Regions from separate parts of the Micromonospora sp. CNZ297 genome, predicted to be linked through region 1. Evidence: riboswitches for the same ligand, from Rfam matches in the RefSeq annotation. Region 1 holds a riboswitch; each other region holds the start of a gene.
The links. Region 1 has a riboswitch for cyclic di-AMP ahead of FB454_RS20305 (C39 family peptidase). Riboswitches for the same ligand answer to the same signal wherever they lie in the genome.
Positions count from the first base shown of each region.

Region 2: another riboswitch for cyclic di-AMP. It lies ahead of FB454_RS30810 (coiled-coil domain-containing protein); the one in region 1 lies ahead of FB454_RS20305 (C39 family peptidase).
Region 3: another riboswitch for cyclic di-AMP. It lies ahead of FB454_RS22495 (transglycosylase family protein); the one in region 1 lies ahead of FB454_RS20305 (C39 family peptidase).

Region 1 is NZ_VISU01000011.1:126,470-136,357, reverse strand. It holds gene FB454_RS20350 (cation diffusion facilitator family transporter) at 1-278, opposite strand, end outside; gene FB454_RS20345 (PH domain-containing protein) at 342-815, opposite strand; gene FB454_RS20340 (hypothetical protein) at 1,438-1,881, opposite strand; gene FB454_RS20335 (hypothetical protein) at 1,953-2,495, shown strand; gene ccsB (c-type cytochrome biogenesis protein CcsB) at 2,510-3,439, opposite strand; gene FB454_RS20325 (cation transporter) at 3,508-3,735, opposite strand; gene FB454_RS20320 (hypothetical protein) at 3,895-4,326, opposite strand; gene FB454_RS35475 (hypothetical protein) at 4,540-5,004, opposite strand; gene FB454_RS35470 (recombinase zinc ribbon domain-containing protein) at 5,016-5,351, shown strand; gene FB454_RS20305 (C39 family peptidase) at 5,769-6,569, opposite strand; cyclic di-AMP (ydaO/yuaA leader) riboswitch at 6,779-6,919, opposite strand; gene FB454_RS20300 (hypothetical protein) at 7,311-7,583, shown strand; gene FB454_RS20295 (copper resistance CopC/CopD family protein) at 7,914-9,428, shown strand; gene FB454_RS20290 (MFS transporter) at 9,575-9,888, opposite strand, start outside.
Region 2 is NZ_VISU01000028.1:40,813-50,700, forward strand. It holds gene FB454_RS30805 (carbonic anhydrase) at 1-404, shown strand, start outside; gene FB454_RS30810 (coiled-coil domain-containing protein) at 464-1,492, opposite strand; cyclic di-AMP (ydaO/yuaA leader) riboswitch at 1,497-1,627, opposite strand; gene FB454_RS30815 (YibE/F family protein) at 1,782-3,056, opposite strand; gene FB454_RS30820 (SHOCT domain-containing protein) at 3,219-3,428, opposite strand; gene FB454_RS30825 (metal-sensitive transcriptional regulator) at 3,555-3,854, opposite strand; gene FB454_RS30830 (heavy-metal-associated domain-containing protein) at 3,935-4,141, shown strand; gene FB454_RS30835 (hypothetical protein) at 4,178-5,158, shown strand; gene FB454_RS30840 (heavy metal translocating P-type ATPase) at 5,176-7,431, shown strand; gene FB454_RS30845 (CsbD family protein) at 7,499-7,672, shown strand; gene FB454_RS30850 (YbaB/EbfC family nucleoid-associated protein) at 7,848-8,264, shown strand; gene FB454_RS30855 (hypothetical protein) at 8,264-8,587, shown strand; gene FB454_RS30860 (WXG100-like domain-containing protein) at 8,590-9,084, shown strand; gene FB454_RS30865 (EndoU domain-containing protein) at 9,121-9,600, shown strand; gene FB454_RS30870 (hypothetical protein) at 9,616-9,888, shown strand, end outside.
Region 3 is NZ_VISU01000013.1:167,392-177,279, reverse strand. It holds gene FB454_RS22505 (winged helix-turn-helix transcriptional regulator) at 1-38, opposite strand, end outside; gene FB454_RS22500 (LLM class flavin-dependent oxidoreductase) at 85-1,647, opposite strand; cyclic di-AMP (ydaO/yuaA leader) riboswitch at 1,806-1,964, shown strand; gene FB454_RS22495 (transglycosylase family protein) at 1,963-2,622, shown strand; gene FB454_RS22490 (YbaB/EbfC family nucleoid-associated protein) at 2,811-3,260, shown strand; gene FB454_RS22485 (M4 family metallopeptidase) at 3,403-5,466, opposite strand; gene FB454_RS22480 (transglycosylase domain-containing protein) at 5,878-8,193, opposite strand; gene FB454_RS22475 (hypothetical protein) at 8,340-9,002, opposite strand; gene FB454_RS22470 (hypothetical protein) at 9,140-9,888, opposite strand, start outside.

The DNA of each region.
Region 1 (9,888 bases):
GCGGCGAGGACCTCCATCCGATACAACCCGAATGTGCGCTGCCCGTCGTGAGAGGCCTTGCTGGCTGCGGTGATCGCCGCCAGCGCCATGCCGATGCCGAGCACGTCGGTGAACATGTGCCCGGCATCCGACAGCAGCGCCAGCGAACCGGTCAACCACGCCGCGACCGCCTCGACCAGCATGAAAGCGACCAGCAGGGCGAACGCCGCCCACAACCGGCCCCGGTGCTTCTCACCGGCGCGCATGATCTGCTGCCCGTGGTCGTGTCCCTCGCCCATGCCCGGCTGCCCCTCCTGTCGACCGACCGAGCCAACATATGCTCACATTGCAATAAGTGCAACTCAACTGGAGGTGGATCGATCCCCCGCAGCAGGGGCCGCCCCTTCAACGGCGGGCCCGCCCTCGGCGGGTGGCGCCACGGAACCGGCCCCGTCCGCATCCATGGCCCGGGCGGCGGCGAGCAGGGTTCGCAGACGTCTGACGGCAGCGACGGCGTCCGCGTGGTCGATCACCTGCACGCTCAGCAGCGGCACCACGTCGCCGTTGACCAGATCCAGCGACGCCCACACCGCCTTGCGGTCGAACCGAACCCGCTCCACCACCTGCCACGGCACGGTGACATCACCGAGCAGGTTGCGCACCCGCACCCGCTCGACGTCGGCCTGCACCCGCAGCCGCCACGGCAGCAGGGTCAGCCCGGTGAATAACACCCCGACCCCGATGACTGCCCACCGGTCGGCGGGAAACAGTTTTCCCCCGTTGGAGGTGGTTCCACTCAAGGTGAGCCCCGCGTACACGTTGATCGCCAGGATCACCGCTGCGGCGCCCAGGCTGATCTGCCGTATCCGCCTCGGCCGCACCGTCACGTCCCCGGCCGCCGGATCGTCGTGCCCGGCTGTCGCCGGCGTACTCATGTTCACAGACCCTCCTGGTCCTCGTGGTCAACGTCGGGTGTTCGGCCGCACGGGCCGTCGCTAGCCATGCCGGTCGGCTGGCAAGGCGGGCCGGGCGGAAGCACACCGCAGCGGCGCTCGTCCGCCACCGGTCGAGGACGCCCACGCGTGGGCCGCGACCGACGGTCGAGGCGTGACTTCGACGAGCAGCGGCCGGCAGAACCACGCATGGTCGTCGAGGCGAGGCCCGACGCCAGGAGCTGCCTATCGGGCGCGGCCGCGTCCGCGGGCAGCCGGAGAGCAGCGTGGCGGGAGCCGCCGGCGGGACGCCTCACGGCACTGGAGTGACGACCTTCGCACAGGCGCGGCCGCAGGTGGTTGTCTGCGCAGCGGCGCGGTGGTGGCGGCACGGTGTCGATGCGGACATCTGTCAGCAGGCTCGGCGCCGCGGAGACCGCTGGCGGCATTTGCCTGAGCCGGCAGCCGTCATCGACGCCGGTGCGACGGGACCGTGCCGGCAGCGGCGCGTTCGAGGTGTCGAGGTCTAGCGGTCCTGGAAGCCCGGGTAGTCCGAGACGTGCCGGCGGGGGTCGTCGTTGAGCCACCGCAGCATGTCCTCGTAGGCGGCCACCTGCGGATCCTGGGCGTCGGTCTGCGTCACAGCGGCGGGCGTCATCCGCGCCGGCGCCGCGCCGTCCGGGTCGCTGCGCTCGAAGCGCCAGCTGTGACCCAGCGACGGCACCGCTGCCTGCGGCCTGCCCCCCTGCCGTCGGACGTCGGCGTGGCTCAACCGCTCGCGCACCACCTTGACCCAGAAGAAGACCCCGAAGGCGGCAAAAAGCGGCCACTGCAACGCGTACCCGTAGCTGAGGGTGTTGCCCTGCCGCGCGTGTTGCCACTGCCACCAGCCCAGCCGCAGGAACACCACCGCGACCACACCGACGAGCACGTGGCCAACGAGCCAGCGGGGACGAAGCCAGGGCGACACGCCCCGACGATAGCCGCTCGGGAAGCCAGGCATGTTGTCCGCCCTCTCTCTGCGTGACGTACGGTAGCGGCGTGAAGGTGTTCCCCGTTGCGCTCGACTCCGGCGAGACCGCCAGCCTCCGCTCCGACGACACCACGGTGTGGATCACCCCCGCCGCCACCCGCTGGCGGAGGCTGCTGCACTGGTCCGCCGGAGCGGTGATGCTCGGCCTCGGCCTCGCTGCCATCTCCATCGGTGTCGGCCACGCGATCGGCCCGGCCGTCGGCCTGTGGGCCACCGCCGCGACAGTCGGCCTGATCATCGCCGGCGGCATCGGTGCAGCCGTCGCCGCAGTGCTGCTCTGGCGCGCCGAGCGCCACCCCGGCTCCGCCATCCACGTACGGGACATCAGCGCGGCCCGCAGTGAGCAGGCCAACGGCGGCATCACCGTCACGATCGAACACGTCAACGGGGTGACCCACCGGTTCACGGGCACCGGCATGACCGGCGCCCGCACCGCCCAGCTGTTCGCCCGGCTGCTCTCGGCCGCCGCCGCGCCGCACGACGAGGAGAGCTCCGCGCCGCACGCAGGTGCGACAACCGCCGCGGGCCGCGGCGCAAACCCCGTCAAGTAGCGGCTGACCACGGCTCAGGCCCCCGCGTAGGAGTGCAGACCAGAGATCACCAGGTTCACCGCGAACAGGTTGAACATCATCGTCGCCCAGCCCACCACCGCCACCCACGCCGCGGTGGTGGCCCGCACACTCGCGGTCGCGTTCGCGTGCAGGTAGGCCGCATACACCACCCAGGAGATGAACGCCCACGTCTCCTTCGGGTCCCAGCCCCAGAAGCGGCCCCACGCCGCCTCCGCCCACACCGCTCCGGCCATCACCGCGAAGGTCCACACCAGGAAGCCCGCCCCGTGCATCCGGAACGACAGCCGCCGCCACACCGCCATCGCGGGCAGCCGCGCCGCCAAGGTGTCACGCAGATCCCCCGATCTCGGCGTGCCCCGTCGCTCATAACGCGCCCGTAGCAGCAGGGCCACGGCAGCGACGAACCCGATCAGGAACAACCCGGACGCGATTGCGGCGGCGCTGACGTGCACCGCCAGCCACACCGACTGCAACGCCGGTACCAGCGGACCCGCCGGCGTGTACACGTGCAGGCCCGCCGCGGCGAGCAGCACCAACGCGCACACCGCGACGTACAGGCCCAGTGGCCGCAACGCGGGGCGCCGGACCGCCAGGACCAGCCAGGCGAGCACCCCGACCAGGGTCACCGCCACGATGAACTCGTACATGTTTCCCCACGGCACGCGCCCCGCCGCGGCCGCCCGGGCGACCAGGCTGCCGGCCTGCGCCGCCGCGGCCGCCCCGACCGCGCCCAGGCCGACGACGCGCCCGATGGCAACCCGGCGCGACACGGCAGCCATCGTCGGGACGGCAGCCGCAGGCACCGTCGCAGGAACCGGTACGGCAACCCGCCGCGGTGCCACCTGGGCCGCGGCAAAGGCGATCACGGCCGTGAGGTGGCCGAGGAGAGCAAGAGTGAACAGATTGTCAGATAGAGCAGCCATCGACTCTCCACGAATGAGTCAACCCGCTACCGCACGCCCCGATCAGGAGGCGGCGGGCGGGCCGGAGATCAGAGCGATTCCAGCCGGGACGGATAGCCGGACGCGGCGAGCGCCGCGGTCAGCACGGGAGCGGTGACGACGACCGGGTCGGCGTCCACCACCGCGCGGCCCGCTGCTGCGGACACGTGCGCCCGATGCACCCCCGGCAGATCTTCCAAAATTCGCCGTACTGCGCTCTCCGCACGGTCGCAGCACAACCCGCGCACGGCCAGCATGTAAGTGACGGTGTCGTTCACGGCATCCTCAGACCCGACGAAGGGACAGCCGAGCTTGCTGGCCGACTGGCCAGGACCACGTTTGGCAGACTCGGCAGGAACGAAGGCCCGCGACGGCTACTCAGCCGGCCACGTATCAGGACGCGTGGACCGCCACGGGCTCACAACCGCAAACCGGTTCTACACCCGCGACACGCACAACAGTGACAGCAGCCGGACCGTCACAGGCCGGCTCACCGGCCGGTGACGCAGCCCCCGGCCAACAGGTAGCCGGCGGACCCAGCGCTGGAATGCCGCCAGTACGACAGCGCCGCCGATCACCAGCAACAGCAGGCAGGCCGTCACGGCCACGCTCCCGCCATCTGCCGGCGCATGATGCCCGTCAGTCGCCTCCGGATCGGCGGAGGCGAGGGCATCAGCGAGGCTGTTCAGGGCCGCAGACGCGTCGTAGGAAGCGAGGGAGGTCGTGGAACTGGCAGCCGCCGAAGGTGTCGCAGTGTCCAGACCCCTAGCGCACTGCAGCGCGTGCAGGACCAGAACCGCAGCGACGACGACCGCCACCGCGACAGCGCGGTAGCCGCGCATCGCACCAGCCGGACCGTCCCACGTCACCAGCGCAGACTACGACACTCCACGGCCGCAGCCGTCGTGCGGGTGCGGGTTCCCGTCCTGCCCCGGATGCTTATCTCAAGGTCGGCGAACCACTGCGTCACCACGTCGCGTTCGAAAGTCCCGTGGGCCACTCGTCGGCGCGGCCTGCATCGGGCGGTCGTAGCTGGACCGCCTTGTTCGGGCGGCTACCACCGGCTCCGGCCCGACAGCCCTTCATCCAGCGCAGCGGACTTTTTGTCCGACTCGACCATGAAGATCCTTCGTAGAAATGTTGGCGTGTCGGACCACCAGAGTGACGATCCCGCGGATCCCATGACCCGATGGCTCAACAGCCAGCCGCACGCCGGCGCGCAGCCGCGCGTCCGGCGGCAGGGTGGTCTGCGGTTTGCGTTCTACGGCCGGATGTCGACCATCGAGCATCAAGACCGGGTGACGTCCCGGCACTGGCAGCGGGACTGCGCCAGCGAACTCGTCGCCGGTCACGGGCTGATCGTCGCCGAGTACTTCGATGCCGGCTGCTCGCGCCGCCGCGGCTGGCGGCAGCGTCCGCAGGCCGCCGCGCTGCTGGCCGCGCTCCCCGATCCGCACCGTGGGTTCGACGCGATCGTGGTCGGCGAATACGAACGAGCATTCTCCGCCAACCAGCTGCAGCACCTGGCACCCCTGCTCGAACAGCACGGTGTGCAGTTGTGGCCAGCCACGACGGGACTGCCCGCCGCTACCTGTTCACCGGCCTGCTGCGCTGCGCACCATGCGGCCGAAGACTGGAATCCCACTGGATCAACCAGCGTCCGGGCTACCGATGCCGCCAAGGCCACACCAGCACCCAACAGCCCACCAACGGCCGACGCAAGATGCTCTACCTCAGGGAAGACCACATCATCGCGCGACTGATGGGACATCCCGGCCTCGCCAGCGACGCCCAGAACCCGCATGACCTGGCCGCGCTCCTGCACAGAAACAAGATCAGCATCATCTGCGATCAGGAACGATGTACACCGACCACAGGAGCCTCAGGCAAGTGAGCCCGTTCAACCCATGATCAATATGTGGAGATGTTGTGTCCGAGGGATTCGGACACAAAGTCACGGCACCCATGCTCAGCATGGGTGCTCATGCCGTAATCCTATAGCAGCGAGCGGCACTATGGAGTTTCCCGTGTCGGCGTCATGCCGTTATCGGTGACGCACCAAAGTCCACAGAGGGGCTGGTTCGGATTTCGCGCCGGCGGCCCCGGCCTGGCCAACCCACCCGGCATGCTGGACCTGTACGTGTTCGCCCCTGCCCGCCGCGTCGGGCGGCACCTAACCTGACCGCACAAGATGATCGGCTGAGCCATACCAGAGGGCGCACGACGTGCCGTCCTGCCTGCTACTGGGCGCGAACCGAAAGGCGACGGGCACCGGCTCGAACGAGCCGGTGCCCGAGGGCCGGAGATGGGATCAGGCGGAGTAGCCGCGGGTGGCCATCCAGTTCGCCAGGTCGATGGTGGTCATCCAGTAGGCGGCCATGTTCGGGTCGGCGGAGTCGGCGATCCGCACCGTCCGGCCGTCGTCCTTATATCCGACCACGGCGATGTAGTGGCCGCCGGGGAAGGAGTGCCAGCCGCCGTCTGTATCGGTCGCGGAGCCGACGGTGTTGGCGACCACGGCACGGCCGTCGGTGATGGCGGTGACCACGTCGGCCTGGAGCTGGTCGATCTGCGCCGGCGTCGCGGCCTGGCCCGGGATCATGTGCGTCCGGTACGGGTTGCCCTTGACCATCTGGTTGAGCCCGCGAGTGGTGTCCTCCGCCGAGTTGGTGCCGTTCTCGCCAGCGTTCAGCGGGGCGACCATCGCGTCCTGGGTGGTCTCGACGCCGCTCGCGCTGAGCGCGTTGCGCACAGCGGCCGGGCCGCAGTTCCAGTAGGCAGTCTGCGCCTCGTAGGTGTGGTCGAGGACCTTGGTCGACGGAGGCTTCGGCCTCGCCTTCTTGGTCACGTCCGGGTCGGTCGTGGCCCTGTCCTTCGCTGACGGCGACGGCTCGGCGGCGACGCGAGCCTCGCCGCGGGTGGCGACATCACCGAGCCGCGGAGCCAGCCCGGCGGCGGTGTTCCCCTGGCGGACGGGCGCGTTGTGATCGGTGGCGGCCAGCGCCGTGCCGACGCCGCTGGCGAGCACGAGCGCCGCGGCGGAGCCGGCGATGATCTTGTACGGGCGCTCGGTCACAAGACGCCGCAGCTGACGCTTCATGTGGTGCTTCATGTGTTCCTCCACGGGCTGGAGCGGCACAGGCCGGCCCGACGCGCGGAGGAACTCACGCACGTTGTGACTGGGCGGGGTGCCGCGGGGATGGGGAGCGCCCGGTGGGCCGGGCTGGGGGGCAGTTGCCGGGACTCACAGTCAGGCGAGTGTCGGCACCGCGATGCCGTGGAGGCGTGGGGAGTATCGGGAGGTGTTTCGCACGAGGCTGGCACTCCTTCCGTGGCCGCCTACCGGGTTAGCTGACGGATTCGGGCGGGAAGTACGCCCTACCGCGGGCCGTGGCTCGCGGATTCACCCCGGTGTTGCCTGGGTCCCCGGTTCATGAGATCACGATTAGGCGGGTCGGAGCGGCGTCGCCACTTGCGATCGGAAACCGCACCGGACGCGCCGACATTACCGGTGGGTACGTCGTATGCCAAGGGCTCCCACCTGCATAAGCCTCGAACATCGCTACTCTGATCGGAACCTCCAGTTACTCATGCCACTCAATGGGACGAGCAGTTATAGCGGAACCCTCGGGACGTAACCGGACATCGGAATGCTGTTGGCGCTCAATTGCTTGGCCGATCGCCGCATACTCACCCGAATGGCCGTTTCCTGGGCGGCCGTACGTAGCCCCACACCAATTTCAGTCACAATTCAGCAAACCCGGGCCGGCAGCAGCGGCGGTAGTGGTGGTACGGGCCGAGGCCGCGCGCAGACACAAGTCAGTGCGAGCTCCCCGTTACCGCACAGGCGTTCATGGAGATGAAGTTGGCGGCGCTCGTGACACCCGGCAGTCAGCCCGCGCAGACCGCGGGTAGCTCGACGTTCGAATGTCGACGTGGCTTCGACGAAAATCAACCCAATCCCGGCGGGCGGCGTAAGGCCGGATCGCCGCCCTGCCGACGGTTGGGCGCGCGCCGCGCGAAGCAAGTGGGAACCGCGTACGAGAGCATGATCGTCGCGCTGATCGCGGTGGCCCGCTTCAAAATCCGTCACCGCGGGGCCACAGAGCGACCCGACCACGGCTGACCGGGACCGCGGCAATGCCTCGCACCACTCCCGGCGCAGTCCGTCGCCGTTGCGAGTCGGCGATGCCACCATGCTGGCGCTCTCCCCCAACCTGACTTTCTGGATCGTCGAAGCTGACCCGCCCCTACTAAGGGCGGGTAGTAGTTGACCTAGGATGGCGACCGCACCACGTGGGAGCGATGTGTGGGCACCGGCCCGCGCCTCCTTGGCGGAAGGATCAACAGTGCCTTTCCAGCGGCGTCGCCGGGCGGCCTGACCTTGCTTGCTGCATCGCCGGGTCTCGCATGTCCTCAGTCGCCAGCACGTCGCGCCGCGCGCTGGGCAATTCGGGTGTGGCTGGCGCTGTTTCCCGCCCTCATCGTGGCCCTCGGGTTCGCTTCCCCTGCGGCCGCACATTTCAAGCTGCTCCGGGCCGTTCCGGCCGACGGCGCGCGGATCGACGGCGCCGTCCAGGAGATCCGGCTGACGCTCAGCGCCGCCGGCACGCCCACAGGAGCGGGATTCAAGCTTTCCGACGGCAACGGCATCGGCCTACCGGCCGCCAGCCACACGCCCGACGGAGGCCGAACGTGGCTGGTCCACCCGACCGCTCGCCTGACCACCGGCACGTTCAAGCTGCGATGGAGCGTCGCGGCCCCGGACGCCCACCCCCTGACGGGTGTCATCACGTTTACGGTGGCCTCGCCTCCCCCGACGCCCGGAACGGCCGCTAAACCCCAGGCAACAGCCAGCCCGCACGGACATGCCGGCCATGGTGGGCCAGGTGTGCCCCCGGCTTCGCCGTCGGCACACGCGGGAGGACACGCTGTTGGCCACACCGCCGACGCGGAACAGGCGCCGGTGCGGTTTGTCGGCGCCGTCGGGCGTTGGCTTTCCTACGGGGCGATCCTGCTCGGTGTCGGTGGTCTTGTCTTCGCGTTGACCACACTGGTCGGCACACGCAGTGACATCCGGGTGGTGCAGATCTGGGTGCGGACGGCGGGGCTGGCGGTGGCGGCTGGAGCGGCCTTTGAGCTGGTTGCACTCGCGGCGGTCTTCAGCGAGCAGGGCACCTTCGCCTCGGCGGCCAGCGCCTCGTCGGTGACCGCCCTCAGCCAGACACCGGTGGCCGCCGGCCTGGTCCTGCGACTCACCGGTGCGGCCGGTCTGCTCGTGTCCGGTTCACTCGAAGCGGCGCTGATTCGGGGCCGGCACGCGGTCGGGCGTCACTCCGTTCCGACCGTCGCAGCGATACCCACCGACTCCCGGAACCTGGTGACGGCTGCCGCCGTCAGCGCGGCCGGCGACGGCGTTCAGCGGGTGCGAGCGCGACCGGTGCGGCCTGTGCTCATGGCGGTCACCGTGGCACTGCTGCTGGGTTCCTTTCTGGTCGATGGGCACACCGTCACCGCGGAACCTCGGGCCGTCGTCGTGGCGGCCGATTTCGCCCACACCATTGCCGCCGCGGTGTGGGTCGGCGGAGTTCTTCTCCTGGCTGCCCTGTTGCTGAGCCGCGCCCGCCTCGGCGTACCGACGGGTGCCGCCGAAATGGCGGTGCGATTCTCCATACCGGCCACCGCCGCGGTAGCGCTCACGGGTGTCGCTGGCGTCGCGTTGACCCTGCTGATCCTGGAACGGCCGGGCCATCTCGTGACCACCGACTGGGGGCGGGTGCTTCTCGTCAAGGTCGCCCTGGTGGCGGCTGTTGCCCTCGTCGGGCTGTACAACAGCCGGCGCGTCGTGCCCAGGCTGGATGACCGCGCGATGGACGCCACTTATCAGCTACGCCGCACTGTCCTGGTCGAGGCGTTGCTGATGGTCGCCGTCGTGCTGGTCACCGCGATCCTCGTCAACGCCGAGACGTAGTCGGCAGCAGCGCGTGACAGGAGTCGAGGGCACCTCACCGCCAGGGCCGCCTCGCGTGGGTCGGGCGCTGATCGTATGAATGCGCCGGTGGATCAGTCGGGATCAGACTCATCCACCGGCGTCAGACAGGCGGTTGATGGATTCGGTCAGGCCGCGGGTACTGTCTCGGCCTCGTTAACAGGCTGTCGCTTGGCCGCGCGGAGGGTGAGACCGGCGGTGAGGGCGCCTGCGGCGGCGATGATCCCGGCGCCGACGAAGGCGGCGGAGTATCCGTCGGTGAGGGCGGGCAGATCGCCGAGCCGGTCGGCGCCGGCGGCGGAGGCGACCGCGGTCATCGCGGCCAGGCCGAGCGCGGAGCCGACCTGGTAGCCGGTGTTGACGATGCCGGAGGCGAGTCCGCCCTCCTCGGGGCGGGCGCTGGAGATCGCCGTACCGAGCGACGGGATGAACGCCAGCGACA
Region 2 (9,888 bases), on a different contig from region 1:
TCGGCAGCGTCGAGTACGCCGTCACCGTGCTGGGCACCCCGCTCGTGGTGGTGCTCGGGCACGACTCCTGCGGCGCGGTCCAGGCCGCCCGGGAGGGGGTCCGGACCGGCGCCGCCCCGGCCGGGCACCTGGGCGCTGTGGTGGACGCGGTCTCGCCGAGCCTGTTGCGCGCCGCCCGCCAGGGGGTCGAGGACCTCGACGGCATCGTCGACGTCCACATCGCGCAGACCGTGGAGACGCTGCTGGCCCGGTCCGCCGTGCTGGCCGAGCGGGTGGCCGCCGGGCGGTGCACGGTGGTGGGCATGTCGTACCGGCTCGCCGGTGGCGAGGTGCGGACCGTGGCGCAGGCCCCGGCCCCGCTGCCCGCCCCGGCCGCGCCCGCCGACCCGGCGCTGGCCGGCTGATACGCACGGACGACGAAGAAGGGGCCGCCCGAGGGCGGCCCCTTCTCGTGGTGTCCGGGTCAGAGCATCGACATGTGGACGTGGTCGGTGTGGTTCGAGGGTCCGCTGTACGAACTCCAGCCGGTGGCCGGGAACCAGATCTGCCGGTTCCAGATGACGTAGTAGATGCCCAGCCGGTCGGCGTTGCGGATGAGGAAGGCGGCCACCTCGTTGCCGTACCGGCGGGTGTCGTTGTTGTGCCAGGGCGCGAAGCCGCTGTTCTGGAGCGACCAGTCGCACGCCTTGCCCTTGGGGTGCTCCCACGGCCCGCCGGGCCGGTAGCAGCCCACGAAGCGCTTGAAGCCCGCGCGCCGGACCTCCTTGTACGCGTGCAGCGTGCGCGGCGTGACGCAGCCCGAGGTGGTCGGGTCGTCCTCGCTGCACGACTCCGCCTTCCACCCGCCGTCGGCGGTGCGGCCGGGGCCGATCTTGGCGACCGGTGAGGTGGCGGAGACCAGGCCGCCGGTGAAGCCGAGACCGCCGACGAGCTTCAGCGCGCGCTCGGCCTGCACCTTCTCGCGCTCCATCGCGTTCTTCTGCTTCTCCTGCTCGCGCACCTCGGCGTCGAGCGCGATCTTGGCCTGCTCGGCGCGGGTCTTGACCGCGTTGATGGCGGCCAGGCGCTGCGCGTTGAGGAGGTTCAGCTCGTCCAGGGCGTTGACCCGGCGGACGAACGAGTCGGGTGAGTTGCTCTCCAGCAGCATGGCCATCGCGCCCATCCGGCCGGTCCGGTAGGACTGGGCAGCGAGCTGGTTGACCTGCGGGCTGAGCGCTTCGAGCTCGGCCTGTGCCGTCTTCACCTCGGCCGCCAGCCGCCGCTGGCGGTCCTGGGACTTGGCGAGCTTCGCCTTGGCCTGGAGGAAGGCCCGGTTGGCGGCGTCGATCGCCTCGGTGATGAGCGGCGGTTCGCCGTCCTCCTCGTGTCCCGAGGGGTTGCCGGGGGCCGCCGCGGTGGGGGCCGCGGTCGCCGGGGTCGGCCCGGCCAGCACGGCCAGCGAGGCCAGCACGGCCACCACGGGTGTCAGCCAGCGGCGCAGGGGTGCCGTCACAGTGTTCCCTTCCGTCGGCCGCCGACCGGGTTAGCTGACGGGTTCGGGACGGAAGTGGCCCCTACCGCTGTCGCGGATTCACCCCATGTACCTGGTTCCCCGGTTCGCCCGCAGGCGATTGGGCGGCGGCACCGCTGGCGCCGGTGCGCGCCTTCGGCGGTGACCGGCAGCGAGGTTACCTGACAGCACTCCTGAGGATCTACGTCCGGAAGCCGACCAATAGCGAGATTTCGCCGTGGCGCACCGTGACCAGCGTCGCGTTTGAAATCGATGGTCACGCTGCGGAGTGTCACCATGCGGCCTCCGTACTCTTCCCGCCGCCCAGGGCCTCCAGCGCGTCGTCGCGTCCGGCCGGCGGCCGGGCCGCGGGTGGCGCCGGCTCCGCGCCGCGCGAGCGCCGCCCGGCGGTGGTCACGATCGCGGCCAGTCCGGTCGTCAGCGGTACGGCGGCGATCAGGCCGAGCGTCGCCACCGCGCTGCGGACGATCTCCTGGGCGAGGAACTCGCTGGTGAGGATCTCACTCACCGGGCGGGAGTCGGCAACCAGGAGGAGCAGCAGCGGCAGCGAGGCGCCCGCGTACGCCAGCACGATGGTGTTGACGGTGGATGCGATGTGGGCCCGGCCGACCCGGGTCGCCGCCCGGTAGAGCTGCCGCCGGGACAGTCCGGGGTTGGCGTGCGCCAGTTCGGTGACGGTGGCCGCCTGGGTGACTGTGACGTCGTCCAGCACGCCCAGCGAGCCGATGATGATGCCGGCCAGCAGCAGCCCGTGCAGGTCCACGTCGCCCTGGAACATGGACAGCGTGGTGGCGTCCTCGCTGCCGAAGCCGGTCAGGTGGGTGGCGGACGTGGCGAGCAGGCCGAGCACGCCGGTGACCACCAGGCTGCCGAGCGTGCCGAGCACCGCGACCGACGTCTGCGCGGTGATCCCGTGGGTCAGGTAGAGCACCACGAACATGATCAACGCGGCGCCCACGATCGCGACCAGCAGCGGCGGCTGGCCGGCGCCGATGCCCGGCAGCACGAAGCCGAGGAGGATGGCGAAGCTGGCCACCAGGCCGCCGAGCGCGGCGAGCCCGCGCCACCGGCCGAACGCCACGATCGCGGCGGCGAACAGCACCATCAGCCAGATCAGCGGCGTGCCGCGCTGGTGCTCGGCGATGTTGTAGGACTTCACCGCCGGGTCGGCCGGGTCGGTCAGCTCGACCAGGACGACCTCGTCTCCGACCGCGACCCGGGGTGCGCCCGGCCCGGCCGGGATCGGCGTCTCGACCTGCCGGCCCGCGTCCGGGCCCTGCTCGGCGGTGACCGTCACCGTGCCGCAGGGGCCACCCCCGCCCTCCGGGGCCTCCGGGGTCGGCGGGCAGGGCTCGGTGACCACCCGGGTCACGGTGCCGTGGTAGCGGGGGACGTCAGCGCCGCCGACCGGCTCCCGGTCCTGCCCGGGCCAGAGCACCAGCGCCGCGATCACTGTGAGCGCGAACAGCGGCACCACCACGGCGACGAGCAGCCGTCGTACGCCCGGCGGCGCGGCGGGTGCGGGGCGGGTGTGGTCGGCACCCATGGCGTCTCTCCCAACGGTCGCGGCGACGCCTGGTCCGCCGGACCGGTCTGGTCACCCGGCCGGCGCGGACGTGTCGACCACGTCCGGGTCGTCGCCCGGCCATGGTAGACAGCCCGGCCGGCCGCTCCCGGGCGGCGCGACCGGTGACGCGCCCCGCTCGGGTCAGGCCAGGCCCGCCCGGCGCCGCCGGTACTCGTCCTCGTCGATCTCGCCGCGGGCGTACCGCTCGTCCAGGATGCGCCGGGCCGTCGTCGGGCCCAGATACTGCGGGCCGGTCCACCGCACGGCCGCCCAGACGAGCCCCGCCAGCACCCCGAGCACCAGCAGGGACCAGATCCACATCCAGCCCATCATCGGGCTCTGCCACATCATCGGGCCGCCCTCCGTCCGTCGCCGCGGGTCCGCCGGTCCGGCCTGCCCGCCACTTCGACGGTACGTCCGCCCGGGCGCGTCGGCACGGGTCGATGTGCCCTGGTCCTGAGGGCCGGAGGTCCCCGCTCAGCCGCGCTTCATCAGGCGCCCGACGGCGGCCATCATCTCGGTCGCCATCTCGTCGGCCCGGCCCTCGGCGGCGCCCTCGTGCATGCAGTGCCGGGCGTGGCCGTCGAGCAGGCCCAGGCCGACCTTGTCCAGCGCCGCCTGGATGGCCGAGATCTGGGTCAGCACGTCGATGCAGTAACGGTCGTCCTCGACCATCTTCTCGATGCCACGGACCTGGCCCTCGATCCGGCGGAGCCGGGCGAGGAGTTGGTCCTTGCTGGCGGTGTAGCCCCGGGTCGGGCTGGACGGCGCGGTCATGAAACCGAGGATAGCGTACCCCTCGGGGGTATGCTAACGTTCGGGACGTACCCCTGGGGGGTATCAGATCGGAGGGCGAGATGGAGACCACCTACCAGGTGAACGGCATGACCTGCGGGCACTGCGTCAACTCGGTGAGCACCGAGCTGAGCGCACTTCCGGGCGTCACCGACGTCCAGGTCGACCTGGCCGGCGGCCGGGTCACCGTCACCAGTCAGAACCCGCTGGACGTGGACACGGTCCGCGCGGCGGTCGACGAGGCCGGTTACGACCTCGTCGGTGTGTGACGGGTCCGGCGGACCCGCGACAACCGAGGAGACACCATGAACACGGCGACGAAGCTCAGCGGCTTCGCGCTCGGCCTCGTGGCGGTGTTCGGCGCGGCGTACGGGATCGGCAACCTGACCGATCCCGTCGCCCCGGCCGCCGAGACCCGACACGACGACACCGACAGCGACCACGGGGCCGGCGACACCGGCCACGGTGACGAGAGCCAGGCGGGCGGCGCCTCCGCGCACCTGCCCGGCGGGCTGCTCGTCTCCGAGCGCGGCTACACGTTCCAGCCCGCCGGCGCCCCGGCCGGGCAGTTCGCCTTCCGGATCACCGGCCCGGACGGCGCGCCGGTCACCCGCTTCGAGGTGGCCCACGACAAGCGCATGCACCTGATCGTCGCCCGCCGGGACCTCTCCGGGTTCCGGCACGTCCATCCGGAGATGACCGGCGACGGCACCTGGCGGGTCGCCTCACCGCTCGGCGGCCCCGGCGTCTGGCGGGCGTTCGCCGACTTCACCCCCGAAGGCGGCGAGCCGCTGACCCTCGGCCTGGACGTCACGGTCCCCGGCGAGCTGACCGCCCGGCCGCTGCCGGCACCGGCGACCAGCACCACCGTCGACGGCTACACGGTCACCCTGACCGGCACGCCGGAGCCGGGCCGCACCAGCCGGCTCACGCTCTCCGTCAGCCGTGACGGGCGGCCGGTCACCGACCTCGCGCCCTACCTCGGCGCGTACGGGCACCTGGTGGCGCTGCGGCAGGGCGACCTGGCGTACCTGCACGTGCACCCGGAGGGCACGCCCGGCGACGGGCGCACACCGGCCGGGCCGGCGATCACGTTCGCCGCCGAGGTGCCCTCGGCCGGGGCGTACCGTCTCTACCTGGACTTCCGGCACGGCGACGCGGTGCACACCGCCGAGTTCACCGTCCTGGCCGGCGACCAGACCGCGCCGGTGCCCACCGCGCCGGCACCCACCACCGCACCGACCCCGGACGCCGGACACGGCACCCCGGGTCACGGGCACAGTTGAGCGCCGGAGGTGCCGCGATGACTGCCACGGGAAAGGCGCTGCCCACCGCGCCGAACCTGATCGAACTGGCGATCGGCGGGATGACCTGCGCGTCCTGCGCCGCCCGGATCGAGAAGAAGCTCAACCGGATGGACGGCGTCGAGGCGACGGTGAACTACGCCACCGAGAAGGCCACCGTCCGGTACGCCGACGACACCGCGCCGGCCGACCTGATCGCCACCGTCGAGAAGACCGGCTACACCGCTGTGGTGCCGCCGCCGCCCGAGCAGGCGGAGGCGGCAGCGGCCGGGGAGCCGGTGGACGAGCTGCGCACCGCGCGTACCCGGCTCTGGGTCTCCGCCGTGCTCACCTTGCCGGTGATCGTGCTCGCCATGGTTCCGGCCTGGCAGTTCGACTACTGGCAGTGGGCCTCGCTCACCCTGGCCGCCCCGGTGGTGGTCTGGGGCGGGCTGCCGTTCCACCGCGCCGCGCTGATCAACCTGCGGCACGGCGCGGCGACCATGGACACGCTCGTCTCGCTCGGCACGCTGGCCGCGTTCGGCTGGTCGCTCTGGGCGCTGTTCCTCGGCGACGCCGGCATGCCCGGGATGAAGCACCCGTTCAGCCTCGACATCACCCGCGGCGACGGTGCCGGCAACATCTACCTGGAGGCCGCCGCCGGGGTGACCGTGTTCATCCTGGCCGGGCGGTACTTCGAGGCGCGCTCCAAGCGCACCGCCGGGTCGGCGCTGCGCGCCCTGCTCGAACTCGGCGCCAAGGACGTGGCGGTGCTGCGCGACGGGCAGGAGACCCGGATCCCGGTCGGCCGGCTCGCGGTCGGGGACCGGTTCGTGGTCCGGCCCGGCGAGAAGATCGCCACGGACGGTGTGGTCGAGGAGGGCACGTCCGCAGTCGACGCCAGCATGCTCACCGGCGAGTCGGTGCCGGTCGAGGTGGGCCAGGGCGACGCCGTGGTCGGCGCCACGGTGAACGCGGGCGGCCGCCTGGTGGTCCGCGCCACCCGGGTCGGCGGGGACACCCAGCTCGCCCAGATGGCGCGACTCGTGGAGCAGGCACAGACCGGCAAGGCGGCGGTGCAGCGGCTCGCCGACCGGATCTCCGGCGTCTTCGTGCCGATCGTGATCGCGCTGGCCGCCGGCACGCTCGGCTGGTGGCTCGGCACCGGCTCCGGGCCGACCGCCGCGTTCACCGCCGCGGTGGCCGTCCTGATCATCGCCTGCCCGTGCGCGCTCGGCCTGGCCACCCCGACCGCGCTGCTCGTCGGCACCGGGCGGGGCGCGCAGCTCGGCGTGCTGATCAAGGGGCCGGAGGTGCTGGAGTCCACCCGCCGGGTCGACACAGTGGTGCTGGACAAGACCGGTACCGTCACCACCGGCCGGATGGCGCTGGCCGAGGTGCTGCCCGCCGACGGCGAGGACGCCGACGAACTGCTCCGGGTGGCCGGTGCGCTGGAGGCCGCCTCCGAGCACCCGATCGCGCGGGCCGTCGCCGAAGCCGCGGCCGAGGCCGGACCGCTGCCTCCGGTCGGCGAGTTCGCCAACGCCGAAGGGCTGGGCGTGACCGGCACCGTCGACGGCCGGACCGTGGTGGTCGGCCGGGCCCGGCTGCTGCGGGAGCGGGGTCTCGACGTACCCGAGGAGGTCGAGCGGGCCGCGACCGGCGCGGAGGCCGCCGGGCGGACGGCGATCCTGGCCGGCTGGGACGGGCGGGCCCGGGGCGTGCTCGCGGTGGCCGACGCGGTGAAGCCGACCAGCCGGGCTGCTGTCGCGCGGCTGCGTGAGCTGGGCCTGAAGCCGGTGCTGCTCACCGGCGACAACACCACTGTGGCGAAGGCGGTGGCGGCCGAGGTCGGCATCGACGAGGTGATCGCGGAGGTGCTGCCCGCCGACAAGGTCGACGTGGTCGAGCGGCTCCAGCGGGAGGGCCGCGTGGTCGCCATGGTCGGCGACGGGGTGAACGACGCCGCCGCGCTGGCCCGGGCCGATCTCGGGCTGGCCATGGGCACCGGCACGGACGCGGCCATCGAGGCGGCCGACCTGACGCTGGTCCGGGGCGACCTGATGGCCGCCGCGGACGCCATCCGGCTCTCCCGGCGGACGCTGGCGATCATCAAGGGCAACCTGTTCTGGGCGTTCGCCTACAACGTCGCGGCGCTGCCGCTGGCGGCGGCCGGACTGCTCAACCCGATGCTCGCCGGGGCGGCCATGGCGTTCTCGTCGGTGTTCGTGGTGGGCAACAGCCTGCGGCTGCGGAGCTTCCGCCCGATCGGGTGAGGGGATTGAGCCGACGGCCGACGGGGTAACCAGTTGTCGTCAGGCAACCGCATCAGTGGAGGTCATCATGGGTCTGGACGACAAGATCGACAACGCTTCCCAGGACACCGCGGGCAAGGTCAAGGAGGGCGTCGGCCGGGCGACCGACAACGAGCGCCTCGAGGCCGAGGGCCGCAACGACCAGGCGGGCGCCAAGCTCAAGCAGGCCGGCGAGAAGATCAAGGACGCCTTCAAGAGCTGAGTACGCGACGCACACACGCCACCGGGTCGGCCCACGGGCCGGCCCGGAGTGCTGTGTACGGACGGTGACGATCCCGAGTGGCGGATGCCACCGTCCACATCGATCCGGCGGGACCACCGGGATCGGCTCCGGTGCATAGGATGCGAGGCGACCTCGAATGCGGAGGAGCTCCTCGATGGCCGATCCCGCCGACCCGTCCGGCTTCGGCCGGGTGCTGTCCGAAACCATGGCCGCGCTCCAGCGGCAGACCGATGCGGGCGAGCAGGTGGCACCGCCGGAAGGCGTCGGTGAGGCCGCAGACGGCCTGATCCGGGTCACCGTCGGCCCACCCGGACAGGTCACCGGGCTGACGCTCGACCCCCGTGTGATGCGGATGGCCAGCGAGGCCCTCGCCGAGGAGATCGAAGCTGCGGTCAACGCGGCGCTCGCCGACCTGCGGGAGCAGGCCGCCACCGCCCCCGGCGAGGTCGACCTGGGCTCGCTCGGTGAGCAACTGCGCCGCATCCAGGCCGACGCGGGGCGCCAGTTCAGCATGTTCACCGACGCTCTGATGCAGGCCCAGGACCGGCTCGCCCGCCAGGACGGGCGCTGATGCCGGTCGAGGTCGATCCGGAGCGGCTGGGTGCCTCCGGATCGGCGCTGGACGGCGTCGCCACCCGGTTCGGTGCGGCGTTGACCGCCTTCCGGGCCGAGCTGGCCGGCTTCGGCCGTCCCTGGGGGGCCGACGACATCGGCTCACTGATCGGCGCCGCCCACGACGAGGTCTCCGCGTTCGCGTTCGAGTGCTTCGACAGCGCGCTCGACGAGATCGCCGCCGCCGGCGCCGACCTCGGCAGGATGGCCGTCCGCTACGCCGAGACCGAGGCGGCCATCACCCGCAACCTCGACGGCCTGCGGCGGAAGCTGGGAGGCTGAGCATGGGCATGGAGCTACCCGGCGAGCTGCGGTCGCTGCTCGGCGTACTCGGCTACACCTGGCCCGAGGCGGACGAGACCAAACTCTTCGAGATGGGCAACGCCTGGATCGGGTTCTCCGGCACCCTCTCCGGCGTGGTCACCGAGGCGAACACCGGTGCGGCGACGGTCTGGACCCAGCACACCGGCCAGGACATCACCGCGTTCCAGACCTGGTGGAACAAGGAGGACAGCCCGGCCGACAGCCTGCGCGACGGCGTCACCGCAGCCGTGCTGACCGGGACCGGGCTGATCATCTGCGGCGCGATCGTGCTCGCCCTCAAGGTCGCCGTCATCGTGCAACTGGTCATCCTGGCCATACAGATCGCGCAGGCGATCGCCACCGCGGCTGTCACCTTCGGCGCCTCGCTGCTGGAGATCCCGATCTTCCATGCGCTGGCCCGGACCATCGTCGGCAACCTCGTCCAGGAAGCCCTCTGGAAACTCGTCGACGGGTGAGGTGACATGGGCGGGGGTAGAGCAGGCGGCCGGTTGATGCGCGCCGCCTTGCGCTTTCTCAAGCGGACGAAGACGCGTAACCGGCCCGACCGGATGAACCCGCACTTCACCGAGCACGTGATGGGCGGCCACGTGAAGCCGGGCATGCCCAAGGGGTCGGGCTACCACTACCGGCCCGGCGGTGAGGACTTCCCCGGTCGCCGGCTTCAGCCCGGCAGTGTCGTCAAGGATCCCAAGACCGGGGCCTACACCGCCAAACCGGAGTTCTTCGATCCGACGCTGAACCCTCCGCACGGGGCCTGGAAGCCGAAGAAGGGCAACGGCGGGGAAAGCTCGTTCTTCCCCGACGACTGGACGCCGGCCCAGGTCGACAACGCCATCACCGGCGCCTTCCAGAATGCGAAGCCGGTACCCGGCACCAGCATGTGGCGTGGCACTCACAAGGGCCTGGTGATCGAGGGTTTCTACAATGGCTCGGGCGGCTTCACCCACGGATGGCCGGTCGTCATCCCATGATCCAGAGGACTTCCGTTGGCGTTCATCAGTTTCTCCGTCGATGAGTACCGGCTCCCGCTGTTCAACGTGACCGATCAGCGCTATCGGGCTCTCGGCGCGTGGCTGATCACCGACGTCTCCGTCTCCTACTCGGCCTGCCTGGACGCCCTGCAGATGATCGACGACGTGGCGAACGGCCGTCCGCTCGACGAGGGGTGGGACAGCGACAAGTACGAGGTCAGTTTCGCCCCCACCGGCGTCGAGTTCGTCAACGAGTGGGTCGCGGACGAGCGGGGCCGCTACTCGCTG
Region 3 (9,888 bases), on a different contig from region 1:
GTGGACCAGGAGTCACGCTGCGCAAGGAGGTCCGTCATGGCGTCGACGGTACCCCCTGACTTAAGAAAGCAGAAGTCAGCTACCTCACAGCTGGCCGGGGAAGAACCCGTGCCGGGCCAGCGGCTCGACGATCTGGTGCTCCTCGTACGACAGGTGCGACAGCAGCGTGTCGGTGAGCAGGTCCACCGCCTCCTGGAGCTGCGTGAAGTCGCCGGGCCGCCGGACCAGCTCCACGAGCGCCCGGTCGACGCTCTCCACCACCCCGTGGATCACCACGTGCTCCTCCTCGAGGCGGTCCAGCACCGCGGCCAGCCCGGCCTCTGAGCGGCGCAGGTGCGGGAAGACCGAGGCGTCCTCCAGCCCGTGGTGCTGGGTGACCATCGTGCAGTAGGCCGCGCAGTACGCCCCGAGCGTCCAGTTGTTCTGCCGCATGGTCATCTCGTTGAGCGCGGCCCGCGCCCGGCCCGGCGAGACCGAGCCCTGCTTGACCTGTTCCAGCAGGTCGCGCACCTGGGCCAGCTCCTGGCGCAGATGGTCGTGCACGTCCACCAGGTGCTGCCCGGCGGCCTGTCCCCGGGCCGGGTAGACGTGTCCGGCCGGCGGCGGCGGGGCGCTCGGGCGGGTGGACTCGTCCCACGGGCGGCGCGCGCTCAGGCGTACCCCCGGGTCGGGGGTGGGGGTGACGCCGAGCGTGCTCGGGCCGCCGGCGGTGGTCGGCTCGTCGGCGGCCTCCCGGGCGCCGCCGGCGGGCGTGGCGCGCTCGGCGGCGACCAGTTCCCGGACCGCGGGGGCCACCTCCTGGCCGAAGATCTGGATCGCGCGCGGCTCGTCGCTGCCGAGGATGAACGTGGTGATGCCGTGCTCCAGGGTGAGCCCGGCCAGTTCCTCCACCCACTGCTCCGGCGGCCCGGTCAGGAAACCGGCCGACGAGCGGGCGAACGTGCCGGTCACGTTGAGCATGCGGCGGATCGCGGCCGGGTCGCGCCCGGCGGCCCGGGCGCCCTCGTCCACGAGCGCGTTCAGGGCGGGCAGCTCGTCGGGGCCCTTGGGCAGGTACGACAGGGACGGCAGCCAGCCGTCCGCGGCGCGGCCCACCAGGCGCAGCATGCGCGGCTTGTAGGCGCCGACCCAGATGCCGACCGGATGCGCGGGCGCCGGGCCGCGCTTGGCGCCGACCACCCGGTAGTGCTCGCCGTCGACACGGATCATGCCGCGGCTGCCGGTGTCCCAGACCTCGCGGATCACCCGGATCGCCTCGTCGAGGGCGTCGACGGCGGCGCCGGGGGACAGGCGCCGCCCGCCCGCCGCCTCGATCGCGTCCCAGAACGCGCCCGCGCCGAGTCCCAGCTCGACCCGGCCGCCGGTGAGCAGATCCAGGCTGGCGACGCTGCGGGCCAGTACCACCGGCTGGCGCAACGGCAGGTTGAGGACGTTTCCGGCCAGGCGGATGCGTTCGGTCGCCGCGGCCACGTAGGACATCAGCGTCCAGGTGTCCAGGAAGCCCGGCTGGTAGGGATGGTCCTGGAACGTGACCAGGTCCAGCCCGACCTGCTCGCACAGCCGGGCCAGCGCCACGACCTGGTCGGGCTGCCCGGCGGCGGGGGTGATGAAGCCGCCGAAGGTCAGCTCGTGTCCGTGATCGGTCATCCGTCAAGCCCTCCCGTGATCTTGCCTGGCCCTGCCACCGTAGCGCCGCCGCCGGTAGCCCGGCCGGGTGAAGAGCGTCACAAGAAGTGGACGATTGTCACAAATCGCTCCTAGCGTCGGTTTCGTTCGCAGACGCGGACACCGCGGGCCGGAAACGCCAAATCCCGCCGCCGTCCCCGGTAACCGGACCTCGCGCGGGAGCGGGGGAACCACACGTTCCACGGTGCATCGTCACCTCGGGGTGAAGCCGCCACCGGCGGCCGGGCTCCTCGGCCCGAACCCGACAGCTCACCTCGTCGGCGTGGAGGAATCCACATGGCAACTGAATACTCTGCCCGAAGCCGCCGTACCGCCCTCGGAGCGGTCCTGGCCGGCGCCGCCGTCGGCGCCGCGACCCTGTTCGGCCCGGCCGCTCCGGCCAGCGCGGGCGTCAACTGGGACGCGGTCGCGCGCTGCGAGTCGGGCGGCAACTGGAAGATCAACACCGGTAACGGCTACTACGGCGGGCTCCAGTTCTCCCGCGCCACCTGGAACGGCTACGGCGGCAAGAAGTACGCCGCGCGCGCAGACCTGGCCAGCCGGTCCGAGCAGATCGCCGTCGCGGAGAAGGTGCGGCGCGGCCAGGGCATCGGCGCGTGGCCGGTCTGCGGCAAGAAGGGCGGCTCGGCGAGCGCGGCGACCCGGTCCGAGCGGGCCACCACAAAGGCGGCCCCGAAGCGGGCCGCCACGCGCAAGGCCGCGCCGGAGCGGGCGGCCACCCGCAGGGCCGCGCCCGAGCGCGCCACGACGACGGTGGCGCCGCAGCCGTCGTCCGGCGCCGGGACGTACCTGGTCCGGCGTGGGGACACGCTGTCGGAGATCGCCGTGACGCAGCGCGTCGACGGCGGCTGGCGCGCCCTGCACGAGCGCAACCGCGCAGTGGTCGGCGACGACCCCGGCCTGATCTTCCCCGGTCAGCGGCTGCGGCTGCGCTGACAGCGGTCCGAGAACGCCCGGCCGGGTCGCCCCGGCCGGGCGTTCGCCCCGTCCGCGACACGCCGCGTCGACGGTGTCCGGCCTGCTCCCGGCGTCCGGGAGACGGTCCGCGACGGCGGTGACCGCGATTCGTCGGAGCCGGTTGCTAGTGTCACGATGCTCGGCTAAGACGTGAAGAAAGCGCGGATATGACCAACGACCCGTTCTCGGCGGCCGCGAGCATCGACGAGCTGCTGACCCGCACGCAGCAGGCGCTCACCGCGATGCGCTCCCGGGCCTCGGCGCACGCCGACGGCGAGCCCGGCGACCTGCTGCGCGCCGAGGGCACGGCCGCCGGCGGCCGGGTCCGCGCGGTCGCCGTCCAGGGTGGCCGGCTGGATTCCGTGACGATCGACCCGGAGCTGGCCGGCGAGCCCCTCGACGTCCTCTGCGGACACTTCGTCACCGCCGCCAACGCCGCGCTGTCCGAGCTGGACGCCCGGGTCAGCGCGTCGGCGCGGGCCGACGCCGACGCGCTCGCCGCCCGGCTCGGCAGCATGGGCGACCAGGCCGAGCTGTTCGGCCGCGCGATGCACGAGGCGGCCGCGCGGATCCACCGCGACCGCGGCACCGCGTCCCAGGGCGCGCGCCGGGCCTGACACGGCGAAACGGCCGGCCCGACACGGCGGGACGCCGGGCCTGACACGGCGGGACGCCGGGCCTGACACGGCGGGACGCCGGGCCTGACACGGCGAGGCGGCCGGCCGCCGGGAGGACGACGACCGGCCGCGCACGCCACGGTCAGCTCAGGGTGACCGCGGTGTCGTCGACGACGAAGGACGTCTGCAACGAGCTGTCCTCCACGCCGCTGAACGAGATGGTCGCCGTGGTGCCTGCGAGCGACGAGATGTCGAAGGACCGCTGCACGTAGCCGGTGGCCTTGTTCAGGTTGGAGTAGGTGGCCAGCGTGGTGCTGCCCGCCTTGACGGTGAGCTTGTCGTACGCGGTGCTGGTGGTCGACTCCGCGCTGTCGATGTGCAGCCAGAAGCTCAACGTCGCCCGGCAGCCGGCCGGGATCGTCACCGACTGGCTGAGCGTGTCGGTGTGCGACGAGCCGTACCCGTCCAGCCACGCCTTGTACGAGCCGCCGTGCGCGGCCTGGCCGCTGGCGGTGGTGATGACGCCGGACGAGGCGCTCCAGCTCACGTTGCCGGACTCGAAGCCCGGGTTGGCGAGCTTGTTGCCGGAGCAGCCGCCCGACGGCGGGGTGGTCGTGGTGCTCGGGGTGGGCGTCGGGGTGCCGCCGGCGCAGGTCGGGTCACCGGACTGGGCCGGCACGCTCACCGCGTCCCAGGCCGCCTTGACCGTGTTGAACTCCGCGCAGCTGCCCGGGTAGAGGTTCTTCGCCGCCTGCAGCGTCCAGGTGCGGTACTTCAGGTACGACGAGGACGAGGTCTTCAGCAGCATGCCGTTGTACATGATCTTCATGGCCTTCTGGATGCCCAGGCCGGTCACGCTGCTGCCGTTGCAGGTCGAGCTGGACGGCTGCCCGTTGGTCGGGCTGCTGCCGTTGGCGAGCAGGTAGAACCAGTGGTTGCCCGGGCCGGCCGCGGCGTGCACCTCGGTCGACGGGATGCTGCTGGAGTAGCAGTTCGGGTCGCCGAGCGCCGACGGGTTGTACATGTTGCGGATCGGGCCGGAGCCGACCAGGTTGATCTTCTCGCCGACCAGGAAGTCGGGCGCGTCGTAGCTGGACGGCTCGTTGGCGAACCACTCGGTGGCCGCGCCGAACGTATCGGCCACGAACTCCTGGGTGCCGCCGCCGGAGATGCCGCCCGGGGTGTTGTCGTCGATGCCGTGGCCGATCTCGTGCGCCACCACGTCCAGCGAGCCGATCCACTGGCCGGCGGTGTTCTTGCCGATCTGCACCTGGCTGCCGTCGTAGTAGGCGTTCTGGTCGTTGAGGCCCACCCGGATCGGCCAGTAGCCGCCGTTGCCGTTGGCGCCGTTGCGGCCCAGCCACTGGGCGAGCATCTTGTGCTCGGTCTGCGCGGAGAACAACGCGTCCACGCAGCCGGTCTCCTTGTTGGTGGCGGTGCCGTTGCCCCACACGTCGTCGGAGCCGCTGAACGTGGTGTTGTTGGCCGCGTCCTGGCAGCTCAGGTTGGTGACGGTCGGGTCCTTCATGGTGTACGTGGAGCCCGACTGGGTGGTGTTGAGCGTGAGCGGGCTGGGCCCGTTCCAGGCGCCGGTGCCGGTGCCGCGGACGACGTGCTCCTGCTTGCGCAGGACCGCGCCGGTGCGGGCGTCGACGTCGACGGTGAGCCGGCTCGGCCCGTCCGCGCCGGTGCCGCGAACAGTGGTCTCCCAGGCCAGCGCCGGTGCGGCGCCGAGCGTGTAGACCACGAGCGTGGTGCCCTCGACCGCGTTCACGGTCTTGAGCTGGGCGCGCGCCGTCTTCGCGGCGGCGGCCGGAGTCAGCGCGGGCGTGGTGGCGAGGGCGCCGATGGGCCGCTGCTGGGCGACCGAGGCGTACTTCAGGTTGCCGGCCGAGTCCGTGGCGAGCACGAAGTCGCCGCCGACCACCGGGAGGCCCTTGTAGGTGCGCTCGTAGGGCACGTACTGGGTGCCCTCGGAGGAGATGACCGGCTTCTGGACGAACGCGTCGTCGGAGCCGGCCTGCAGGTAGGCGGGGCGGCTAGCGACCAGGGCGCGGGCCGAGTCGGCGGCGGTCGCGCGGGCCTGCGCCGGGTCGGGGGCGGCGGGTCCGGGTGGCGCGGCCTGCACGGCGGCGGCGGTGCCTGCGGCGAGCAGGCCGGCCGCGGCCGCGCCGGTGAGCGCGGCGAGGCGAGGTGAGAGTTTCACGGGGGTTTGCTCCTGTTCTACAGGCGCGCCGCACGGAGCCCGGTGGGGACGGGCGGCGCGGTGGTGCGAGGCAGGGTGACGGCCGGTCACCGGAGCTGCCGGCGTGGCTCCGGGTCGACAGATCGACCGTCGCGATTCGCCGGGGGTCGGCGGCTCGCTGGTGCACAATCACACGCCGCCCGAGCCCGGAGCAATGGGTGACCTGGGCAACGGCTGACAGTCGGGCGCGCCGCCGCGCGCGCCGATCCAGGCAACCATGATCTTCAATAGGCCCTGATCAGGGCGAACATCGCCGACGGTGGATGGATGCCGGTGCAAATTGCGGACGTTGCCGCTGTGTGCGAATGGCGCGCATAGACGCGAGGCCGCCGTCAGCGCGGCCGGGCGGCGGCGGACCGCCGCCCGGCCGGGTCAGCGTGGGCCGCGGGTCCGCGTCGGCGACACGGTGGGCAGCGGCGGCAGCGACGGCGTCAGCGTCGGCCGCGAGGTCGGCCGCCCGGTCGGGTCCGGGCTCGGGCTCGACGAGGACGGGCTCGGGCTCGGCGACTCCGACGGCGTCGGCGCGGCGGTGGTCGCCGGCGGAGGCGCCGACCGGGTCGGCTCCGGGGTCTCGCCGGGGAACTTCGGCTGACCGAAGCGGTACTTGTCCGGGTCGAGCTTCATGGCCGCGGTGGCCCGGGTCATGAACTGCCGCCAGATCGGCGCGGCGCCGGTCGAGCCGTACACCTCGTAGCTGCCGCCCCTGGTCCGCAGCGGCTTGCCGTCGGTGGTTCCCAGCCAGACGGCCGAGGCGAGCGCGCCGGTCCAGCCGACCATCCAGGTGTGCACGTTCTGCGTGGTGCTCTGCCCGGCCTGCCAGGTGCCGGTCTTCCCGGCGGAGTCCCAGCCGTTGCCCAGCTCGGCGGCCCGCACGCGGCGCAGCGTCCAGTCGAGCTGGTCGATCGCCTCCCGGTCCAGGCCCAGGTCCGTCGTACGGAGCTGCTCGGTCCACACCTCCTCGTCGTCCTTGGTCACCGACCGGACGAAGTGCGCGTCGGCACGCTTGCCGCCGGCCGCGAACGTCGCCATCCCGTTCGCGTGGTCCTGCACGGTTATGCCGTACTGCCCGATCCCGACCTCGGTGGAGAACCGCTTCGCCACCTCGTCGGCCGGGTCGCTGCGCAGGTCGACGCGCTGCGGCCGGGGATTGCCCCGCACCGTCTCCCACATCGACTCCACGCCGGCCTGCCGCGCGGTCTCGATCACCTTGGCGGTGCCCAGCTTCTCGGTCAGCTCGAAGTAGGTCACGTTCAGCGACGCGACAGTGGCCTCCCAGAGCGCGCAGTCCGGCTGGCAGGGCGCGCGCTCCGCGTTGCGGATCGGCCCGGCCGCGCTGCCCTTCGTCCGCCCCGAGGCGGGGAACTCCTTGGTGTCCGGCGAGTCGAACCGCTGCTTCACCGAGATCCCGTCGCGTACGGCGGCGGCCAGGTCGTACACCTTGAACGACGACCCCGGCGGATGCTGGCCGAAGCCGCGGGTCTCGCCGTTCTCGTCGTAGTACCAGCCGGCGTAGTCCGCGCCCGAGCCCTTGTCGCCGCCGTAGTAGCCGAGCACCCGGCCGGTGCCCGGCTCCACCGCCACCAGCGCGGCCTGCCAGTTGCGCGGCTGGCCGCGTACCGCCTGCGGCGCGGTGTCGCGGCGGATGTCCGCCGCCGCCTCGGCCGCGTCCTGCACGCGCTTGTCGATCGTGGTGACGATCCGGTAGCCGCCGTCGCGGATCACCTCGTCCGGCTTGCCGCGGAACGGCTCGGTCTCGCGCAGCTCGGCGAGCACATGGTTGACCACCAGGCCGGTCGGCCGGTCCAGGTCGGAGCGGCCCGCGTCCTTGTCGATCGGCCGGACCGTGTCCGGGTACGCGAGATCCGCCGCCTGCTGCGGCGTCAGGTAGCCGAGCTTGACCATGCCGTCGCGGATGTAGTTCCACCTGTCGATCGAGTTCTGCCGGGCCAGCGCGTTGCGGCGCGGATCGTAGCCGGGCGAGCCCTCCGGGTCGGCCGGGTCCGCCTCCGGCTGCTTCACCATCGCGCAGAGCACCATCGCCTCGGCCGGCGTGAGCTGCCGCGCGGCGGGCGCGTCCCGGCGCACCGTCTTGCCGAAGTACGTCTGCGCGGCCGCCTCGATGCCGTACGCGCCCCGGCCGAACGGCACGGTGTTCAGGTAGAAACCGAGGATCTCCTCCTTGGAGTATGCGTCGTCGAGCTTCCACGCGATCACCGCCTCGCGCAGCTTGCGGGAGTAGGTGACCCCGCGCAGGTCCGCGGCGATGCGCGCGTACTGCTGGGTGAGGGTGGACGCGCCCTGCCGCTGCCCGCCGCTCACGTTGGCCCAGGCCGCCCGCATCACACCCTTGAAGTCGATGCCCTGGTTCGTCCAGAACGTACGGTCCTCGGCCGCCACGATCGCCTGCTTCGCCGAGTCGTTCATCTGGTCGTACGGCACGATGGTGCGGTTCTGCGCGCCCAGCTTCGCCATCGGCGTGCGCCCGTCTGCGTAGTAGACGGTGGTGGACTCGGGCAGCTTCAGGTCGCTGGGCGTCGGCACGCTGTCGAAGTAGTAGCCGCCGGCGACCAGCCCGCAGCCGGCCAGCAGCGTGCAGACCGCGAGGACGACCAGCAGACGCCGCCGCTTGCGCCTGGGGCGCACCTGGGTCGCGCCGCCCGGTTCCGGGGTGGATCCGCTGTTCCGCACGCGTTACCTCCGGCTGCTCGGCTGAGTCGTGCCCGGCTCGCAGGCTAACCGAGCTGCGCCGACGGCACCGGCCGAAGAACCCGGACGGTGTGGCGCCGGTCCGGGCCGGGGCGGCGGTCGTCCACCCCGGCCCGGGGCTCAGCCGGTCAGCGTGCCGCCCAGCCGACGGCCCGGTCGTCGCGTTCCCGGCGGGCGGCCCGGCGGGTCCGCCACCTGTCGTTGCCGCCCGCGTGGAACGGCGCCGACCGCCACAGCGACCGCACCGGCGTGCCGTCCGGGGCGGCGAACGTCTCCCGTTCGGCGTAGCCGAGCCGCCGCAGCAGCTCCTCCTCCTGCTCACCGGCGCACGGGTGCGCGTACGTGGGCAGGCTCAACGTGTCCATCCGGCGCTGCGCCGCGGACAGCGCCTGCGTCGCGCCGCCCCGGGGCGCGGCCAGCAGCGCCAGATGGTTGTGCGGCTCGGCAGGACGGCGTGCCGCCAGTTCCTCACCGAGGCGGCGGAACCGGTCCTCGTCCGTCCCGGCGGCGCCGGCGAGCCGGTCGGCGTACCGGTGGGGGACGGGGATCGGGCGGTAGCGGTGGAACCACACGGTGGCGGCGCTGCCGTCTGGCAGCAGGAACGCGTCGCCGAACAGCAACGCGTGTTCGGTCCAGATCCGCGCCACGGCGGCGAGGACCGGCAGGCGGCGGGACTTGTCGGGGACGAGCCAGGCGGCCAGCGCGGTGGGCGCGAGGGCCTCGGCGACGAGATCGGCGATCCGGCCGATGTCGCACCATCGGGCGCGGACGACGGGCAGGGCTGTGCTCATGAACGAACTCCTGTTTTCCAGGCGTGGTCGGGTCGGTTACGGGCGCCGGACGACTGTCGACGGCGCCGCCGCGGCATGCGGCAGTCGGGCGGGACACGCCCGTGCTCCGGATCGGAGGTGGTGCCTGTGGAGTCCGCTCAGGCAGGTCTGGTGCCGGGGCGCGACGTGCGCGACGGCGGCAGCGGGTCGGCCGACGGTCGCGCGTACCCGTGGGTCAGCGTCGGCAGTCGCCAGCGGTTCGCGTCCGCGTCGGCGGCCTCGCTGTGCACCGCGCCGCCGCCGTGGGTGACGCCGTCGAGCGGCAGCGGCAGGGCGGGTGTGGTCGTGACGTGCGCGGCCGGACCGACGGTCGCCGGTGCCCGGCTGCGTACGGGCTCGACCCACCGCGTGCCGACGACGGTGAGGCTGCGCGCCGCCGGGGCGGCGAGGACCGGCCCGCCGAGGCGGGGCGGCGTGTCGTGCGCACGCTCGGGAGCCGGTGCCGGCGTCGCGGCCGGGTCGGCCGGGACGATCGGGGCGCCGGGAGCGGCCGGGCCGGGCACGGGCTCGCCGGGCGCCGGGGGCGAGCCGGGGTCCGGCGCGGCCGGCGGGTCGATCAGATCGGTCACCGGGCTGAGCGGATCGAGCACCGGATCCAGCGGGTCGAGTACCGGTTCCAGGCCCCGCCAGACCGGGCCGAGGATCGGGCGCAACGGCTCCACGACCGGGGCCAGCACGTCCGCCACCGGGTCGAGCACGCCTGCCCTCACCGGGTCGGTGACCGGGCGCAGGCCCTCCGCGACCGGCGCGAGCACGTGGTCGCTTACCGGGTCGGTGACCGGGCGCAGGCCGTCGGTGACGGGCGTGAGCACGTGGTCGCGGACCGGCGTCACCACCGCGTCGACCA